DNA from 2 places in the Roseateles sp. UC29_93 genome. Region 2 is predicted to be linked to the other one. Evidence: predicted binding sites of a transcription regulator. Region 2 holds the regulator's gene; the other holds the start of a gene.

Region 1 (3,404 bases), 2.8 Mb from region 2:
AGGGCTTCACGCTGGACAGCGCCGGCACCGTCGAGGATGCGCTGGAGCTGCTCGGTTCACGCCGCTACGACGCCGTCATCACCGACATGCGGCTGCCCGACGGCAGCGGGCTGGACATCCTGCGCTGGCTCGAGCAGCAGGGCCGCAGCGAACGCGCGCTGGTGATCACCGCCTACGGCTCGGCCGAGAACGCGGTCGAGGCGCTCAAGGCCGGCGCGTACGACTACCTGACCAAACCGGTCGACCTGCGCCAGTTCCGCATGGTGGTCGCGTCGGCGCTGGGGCGCGCGTCCAAGACCGAAGGCACGGTGCCGAGGCCCTTCTCGTCGGCCCCGCCCGCCGTGGCTGGTGGCCTGTCCGGTGGCGCCTCGCGCGGAGCCGCTGCTGCTGCTGCCGCCGACACCGATGCGGACACCGACGCGTTCGCTCCGACCGCGCCGGCCACCTTCGACGTGCTGCCCCCGGTGGATGCACCCAGGCCCGGGACGCCGGAACGGCGCAAGGCCCCGCGCCCCGCGCCGCCGCTGACCGGGTCGACCTCGGCGCTGGAGCGGCTGGTCGGCGATTCGGCACCGATGCGGCAGGTGCGAGAACTGATCGAGAAGGTGGCCCGCAGCATGGCGCCGGTGCTGATCAACGGCGAGTCCGGCACCGGCAAGGAACTGGTCGCGCGCGCGATCCACGACGTCAGCGCGCGCCGTCCGCAACCGTTCATCGCGGTGAACTGCGGCGCGATTCCGGAGCAGTTGCTGGAGGCCGAGTTCTTCGGCTATCGCAAGGGCGCGTTCACCGGCGCGAGCGAGGACCGCGAGGGCTTCTTCCAGGCCGCGCAGAACGGCACGCTGTTCCTCGACGAGATCGGCGACCTGCCGATTGCGATGCAATCCAAGCTGCTGCGCGCGCTGCAGGAGCGTTCCGTGCGTCCGGTCGGCGCGGTGGCCGAGATCCCCGTCAACGTGCGTCTGCTCAGCGCCACGCACAAGGACCTGGCGGCCGAGGTGGCGGGCGGTCGCTTCCGGCAGGACTTGTATTACCGGCTCAACGTCATCCAGATCCGCGTCCCGCCGCTGCGCGAGCGCATGGAGGATCTGGCGCCCATCAGTGCGCGGATCCTGCTGCGCATCGCCGCCGACGCGGGCGTCGCGCCGGTCCCGGTGTTGACGACGGCCGCGCTGGCGACCCTGTCGCGCTACAGCTTCCCCGGCAACGTGCGTGAGCTGGAGAACCTGTTGCATCGCGCGCTGGCGCTGTCCAGCGGCGATGGCATCGATCTCGCGGCTCTCGGTCTGCCCGACAGCGTGCTGGGCCCGGACGACGCGCCGGTCGATCCTGCCTTCGGCAGCATGGATCCGTCGCTGGCGGCTGTGCTGCCGGCCGAGGCCGGCGGCGGCGCACCGCTCCCGTCCGATCTCGCGGCCTACCTGGACGAAGTCGAGAAGCAGATCCTGCTGCGGGCGCTCGAGCGCCATCGCAACAACCGCACGGCCGCCGGCGCAAGCCTGGGTCTGTCGCTGCGCCAGATGCGTTACCGCATGGCGCGCCTGGCGATCTCGATCGGCGGCGACGAGTCCTGACCCCCGACTGTCTTCTGCGCGCATTGCGACCATGACCCCACCGCAGGTGGCGACTCAGGGAAGGTCCTCATCGGACTTGTCCTAGCCCCCAGGGACACCCTGCGAAGTCGTCATCGAATTGCCATCGTCGCAAGCGCAGCAACCATGGGCGTTCGCAGCGCATTCGGTCCGCCAGCCCGCGTGGATCCTGGCGGTCCGGACGCGATGTGCGAATCCATCGGGCATGTGCGGGGTCAGGTCTTCCGGCTAGCCCAGCGGGTGGCGGACGTCAAGCGGGGAGGACGCTACCGCTAGTTCCTTGAAGGTCCGGAGACCACTAGATATAGTGTTTTGCATGCTATCCTGCTGACTTCGCAAACACGGCGATGAATGCTCCATCAGAAGTCTTGTCCGCAGTGCCGGCCCCCCAGCCGGAGGAGCGGAATCACCAAGCCAAGGCGCATCTTCAGCATCGCGAGCACCACCTGACCCCCTGATCGTTTGGCCCTTCGGAAAAGCCGGGCCGGGCGCAGCATTTTTTGTTTTCCAGACCAGAACGAGGATCCCATGCAGACAGTCGCCGCCACACCGACCGCTGAAACGGGCCTGGCGCAGGCTCCCCGCGAGTCCGCCGCCGCTTCGGCCAGCTTCCCGCAGCACCAGATCATCCGCCGCAACGGCGCGGTGGTGCACTTCGAGCCGAGCAAGGTGGCGGTGGCGATGATGAAGGCGTTCCTCGCGGTGCACGGCACCAGCGGCGCCGCCTCCGCGAGCGTGCGCGAGACCGTCGACGCGCTGACCGACTCCGTGACCCGCGGCCTGCTGCGCTCGCGTCCGGCCGGCGGCACCTTCCACATCGAGGACGTGCAGGACCACGTCGAGCTGGCGCTGATGCGCGGCGGTCACCATGAAGTGGCGCGCGCCTACGTGCTGTACCGCGAGCGCCGCACGCAGGAGCGTGCCCGCCAGGGTGAACAGCAGCAGGCCGCCGTGCTGGAGTCCGGCATCTCGGTGACCGAGAACGGCGTGCGCGTCCCGCTCGACCTGAACAAGCTGGCCGCGCTGATCGCGTCGAGCTGCGAGAACCTGGGCGCCGACGTCAAGCCGGACCCGATCCTGGCCGAAACGAAGCGCAACCTGTACGACGGCGTGCCGATCGACGAGGTCTACAAGGCCGCCATCCTGGCCGCCCGCACGCTGATCGAGAAGGACCCCGGCTACACGCGCGCCACCGCGCGTCTGCTGATGCACACGATCCGCCGCGAGATCCTGGGCGAGGACGCGACGCAGGCCGAGATGGCCACCAAGTACGCCGACTACTTCCCCGGCTTCATCAAGAAGGGCGTGCAGGCCGAGCTGCTCGACGAGAAGCTGCAGCAGTACGACCTGGCCAGGCTGGGCGCCGCGCTGAAGGCCGAACGCGATCTGCAGTTCGACTACCTGGGCCTGCAGACGCTGTTCGACCGCTACTTCCTGCACGTCGACGGCACCCGCATCGAACTGCCGCAGGCGTTCTTCATGCGCGTCGCGATGGGCCTGGCCCTGGGCGAGATCGACCGCGAAGCCCGCGCCATCGAGTTCTACGAAGTCCTGTCGACCTTCGACTTCATGAGCTCCACGCCGACGCTGTTCAACGCCGGCACGCGCCGCTCGCAGCTGTCGAGCTGCTACCTGACGACGGTGGCCGACGACCTGGACGGCATCTATGAAGCGCTGAAGGAAAACGCGCTGCTGTCGAAGTTCGCCGGCGGCCTGGGCAACGACTGGACGCCGGTCCGCGCGCTGGGTTCGCACATCAAGGGCACGAACGGCAAGTCGCAAGGCGTGGTCCCGTTCCTGAAGGTGGTCAAC
Region 2 (3,404 bases):
AGCGCTACTACGGCGGCTGCGAGTACGTGGACATCGTCGAGCAGCTGGCGATCGACCGCCTGAAGCAGCTCTACGGCGCCGAGTTCGCCAACGTGCAGCCCAACAGCGGCTCGCAGGCCAACCAGGGCGTGTTCTTCGCGCTGCTGCAGCCCGGCGACACCATCATGGGCATGAGCCTGGCCGAAGGCGGCCACCTGACCCACGGCATGGCGCTGAACATGAGCGGCAAGTGGTTCAACGTCATCTCCTACGGCCTGGACGCCAAGGAGGCGATCGACTACGACGCGATGGAAGCGCTGGCGCGCGAGAAGAAGCCCAAGCTGATCATCGCGGGCGCGTCGGCGTACTCGCTGCACATCGACTTCGAGCGCTTCGGCAAGATCGCCAAGGAGATCGGCGCCTACTTCATGGTCGACATGGCGCACTACGCCGGCCTGATCGCCGCGGGCGTCTACCCGAACCCGCTGCCGCATGCCGACGTCGTGACCTCGACGACGCACAAGAGCCTGCGCGGCCCGCGCGGCGGCATCATCCTGACCAACGACGAAGCGATCGCCAAGAAGATCAACTCGGCGATCTTCCCCGGCATCCAGGGCGGCCCGCTGATGCACGTGATCGCCGGCAAGGCGGTGGCCTTCAAGGAAGCGCTGACGCCCGAGTTCAAGGCCTACCAGCAGCAGGTCGTCGCCAACGCCAAGGTGCTGGCCGACACGCTGATCGAGCGCGGCCTGCGCATCGTCTCCGGCGGCACGCAGAGCCACGTGATGCTGGTGGACCTGCGCCCCAAGAACCTGACCGGCAAGGAAGCCGAGGCCATCCTGGGCGCGGCGCACATGACCTGCAACAAGAACGGCATCCCGAACGACCCGCAGAAGCCGATGGTGACCAGCGGCGTCCGCCTGGGCACGCCGGCGATGACCACGCGCGGCTTCAAGGAGGAGCAGGTCCGCAAGACCGCCCACCTGATCGCCGACGTGCTGGACAACCCGCATGACGAGGCCAATCTGGCCCGCGTGCGCGAGCAGGTGGCCGAGCTGACGCGTCAGTTCCCGGTCTACCGCTGAGCGGAGTCCGCGGCGCATGCGATGCCCGTTCTGCGGTCACGGCGACACGCAGGTGTCGGAGACCCGGGAGTCCGACGAAGGCGACGTGGTGCGTCGCCGCCGTCGCTGCCAGTCCTGTGACAAGCGCTTCACGACCTACGAGCGCGCGGACATCGCGCTGCCGATGGTCGTGAAGAAGGACGGCACGCGCGCCGAGTTCGACATGGGCAAGCTGCGCGCGTCGATGACGCTGGCGCTGCGCAAGCGGCCGGTGAGCATCGAGCAGATCGACGCGGCGCTGGAGCGCATCCAGGAGAAGCTGCTCAGCACCGGCGTGCGCGAGATCCCGTCGACCAAGCTGGGCGAGCACGTGATGCGCGAGCTCAAGCGCATCGACAAGGTCGCCTACGTGCGCTTCGCCTCGGTGTACCGCTCGTTCGAGGACGTCGACGAGTTCCGGCAGCTGATCCGAGACATCTGAGGTCGCGGGACGCCGCGCGTGTGCGGCACTGAAGTCGTGCGTCATTGACGCGGCCTTCACGGACTTTTCAGGCGCATCCCCCGCGCATCCCCAAAAGCCGGCCCCCTTCAGCGGGCCGGCTTTCCCCTCCTGAAGGCGAAGCGCAACGGCCGCCGTCTCCCTAGAGTTCCTGGCAACTCTTCGGGAGATCTTCCTTGCAGCCCTCCGCTTCCCCGTTCCCCTGCCATCGCCCCACCGCCCCGCGCGGCATCAGCCTCATCGAGGTGCTGGTCAGCGTCGCGCTGGTCGTGCTCGTGGCCCTGCTCGCCGGGCCCGACCTGCGCGACTGGCTCTGGCGCCAGCGACTCGCGAATGCCGCGCAGACCGTTCTCGGCGATCTTCAACTGGCTCGCAGCGAGGCGATCCAGGGCTCGCGCAACGTGAGCCTGCGCTTCGGCGGCGATGAATCCGCCGTCAGCGGCAGCGGCCGCTGCTACGTGCTGCACACCGGCGCCGCCGGTGGCTGCGACTGCCACCTGGATGCACCACCCACCTGCCGCGCCGACGCGCAGGCGATCAAGCAGGCGCGCTGGGTGCAAGACCGGGGACGGCCGGAGGTCACGGCCAACGTGCCCTCGATGCTGTTCAGCGGACGCCAGGGGACCGTATCGGTCAGCGGCACGGTCGAGGTCCGCATCGCCAGCATCGGCACGGTCCGTCACATCGTGAGCATCACGGGCCGCGTGCGCAGTTGCACGCCCGATGGCGCGCTGAACCGCCTGCCGAGGTGCGCATGACGCCGCTGATGACGCCACTGACGCCGTCGTCGGTGAAGCCACCGGTCAAGCCGCCGATGAAGCCCCGCATGACAGCGCGAACCAACGTGCGAATGAACATGCGACAGGGCATGCGACAGGGCATGCGAAAAGGCAAGCCAATGGGCCGCCGCGGTTTCTCGTTGATCGAGATCCTGACCGTGCTGGCGATCGTTGCCGTGCTGGCGGCGCTGACGCTCCCCGGTTTCCGCGATCGGGTCATCAAGGGCCGGCGCGCCGAGGCGCGCGAGGCATTGCAGGAGATCCAGCTCGCGCAGGAGCGTTTCCGCTCGCGCAGCCCGCGGTACGCCGACCGCCTCGAAGACATCGAGCAGCCCGCGACGACGAAGGGCGGGCTTTATCGGCTGCGCCTCGTCCAGGCCGACGCCACGCGCTACCGGGCCGAGGCCGTCGCGCAAGGCAGCCAGTCCGCCGACCGTCGATGCCGCGTGCTGACGCTGCGGCTGGAACTCGGCGCGGTCTACACCACCGGATTCGACGAGCAAGGGGGTCGAGCAGGCAGACGCCTGCTGGCCACAGTGATGGAGCAAGCATGACGAACCACCTCTGCCAAGGCTTGATTCGCAGTTCGACACGAGGATCCGCGCGAGGATTCACGCTCGTCGAATTCATGATCGGACTGACGATCGGCCTCCTGCTCCTGGCCGGTGCGTTCTCGATGGCGGGCGTCCAGCTCGGCGAGCACCACCGGCTGATGCTGGAACTGCAGGTCCAGCAGGAACTGCGCGCCACCGCCGAACTCCTGCTGCGCGACCTGCGTCGCGCAGCGTTCTGGGACCGTGCGCAGGACGGGGTCTGGCAGGACGATACCGACGCGCCGGTCCGCAATCCCTACGCGGATCTCACGGTCGAGGACGCCGGCCGGCGCCTGACCTACAGCTTCGCCCGGGACGGCAGCGCCCCCGGCGGCGGGAGCGTCCGCGAGACCTCCGGCTTCCGCTTGAACGACGGTCGGATCGACCAGTTGATCGCGGGCCGCTACCAACCGCTGACGGATCCCGACCTGCTGCGCGTGCGGCGGCTGGAGGTGCGACTCTCGTCGCAGGCGTATCCGTTGGAGGATGC

Evidence for each region. The regulator NrdR, encoded in region 2, represses ribonucleotide reductase genes. The targets are predictions, from matches to a motif close to CACNANATNTNGTG.
Region 1: a site for NrdR is predicted at 1,889-1,902, ahead of ACFJIX_RS11825 (ribonucleoside-diphosphate reductase subunit alpha). Genes of this name have one in related genera too.

What each region holds. Positions count from the first base shown of each region.
Region 1 covers NZ_CP170545.1:2,562,077-2,565,480, forward strand. The annotation lists gene ACFJIX_RS11820 (sigma-54-dependent transcriptional regulator) at 1-1,574, shown strand, start outside; gene ACFJIX_RS11825 (ribonucleoside-diphosphate reductase subunit alpha) at 2,121-3,404, shown strand, end outside.
Region 2 covers NZ_CP170545.1:5,364,727-5,368,130, forward strand. The annotation lists gene glyA (serine hydroxymethyltransferase) at 1-1,064, shown strand, start outside; gene nrdR (transcriptional regulator NrdR) at 1,081-1,524, shown strand; gene ACFJIX_RS24915 (Tfp pilus assembly protein FimT/FimU) at 1,719-2,300, shown strand; gene ACFJIX_RS24920 (type IV pilin protein) at 2,297-2,875, shown strand; gene ACFJIX_RS24925 (type II secretion system protein J) at 2,872-3,404, shown strand, end outside.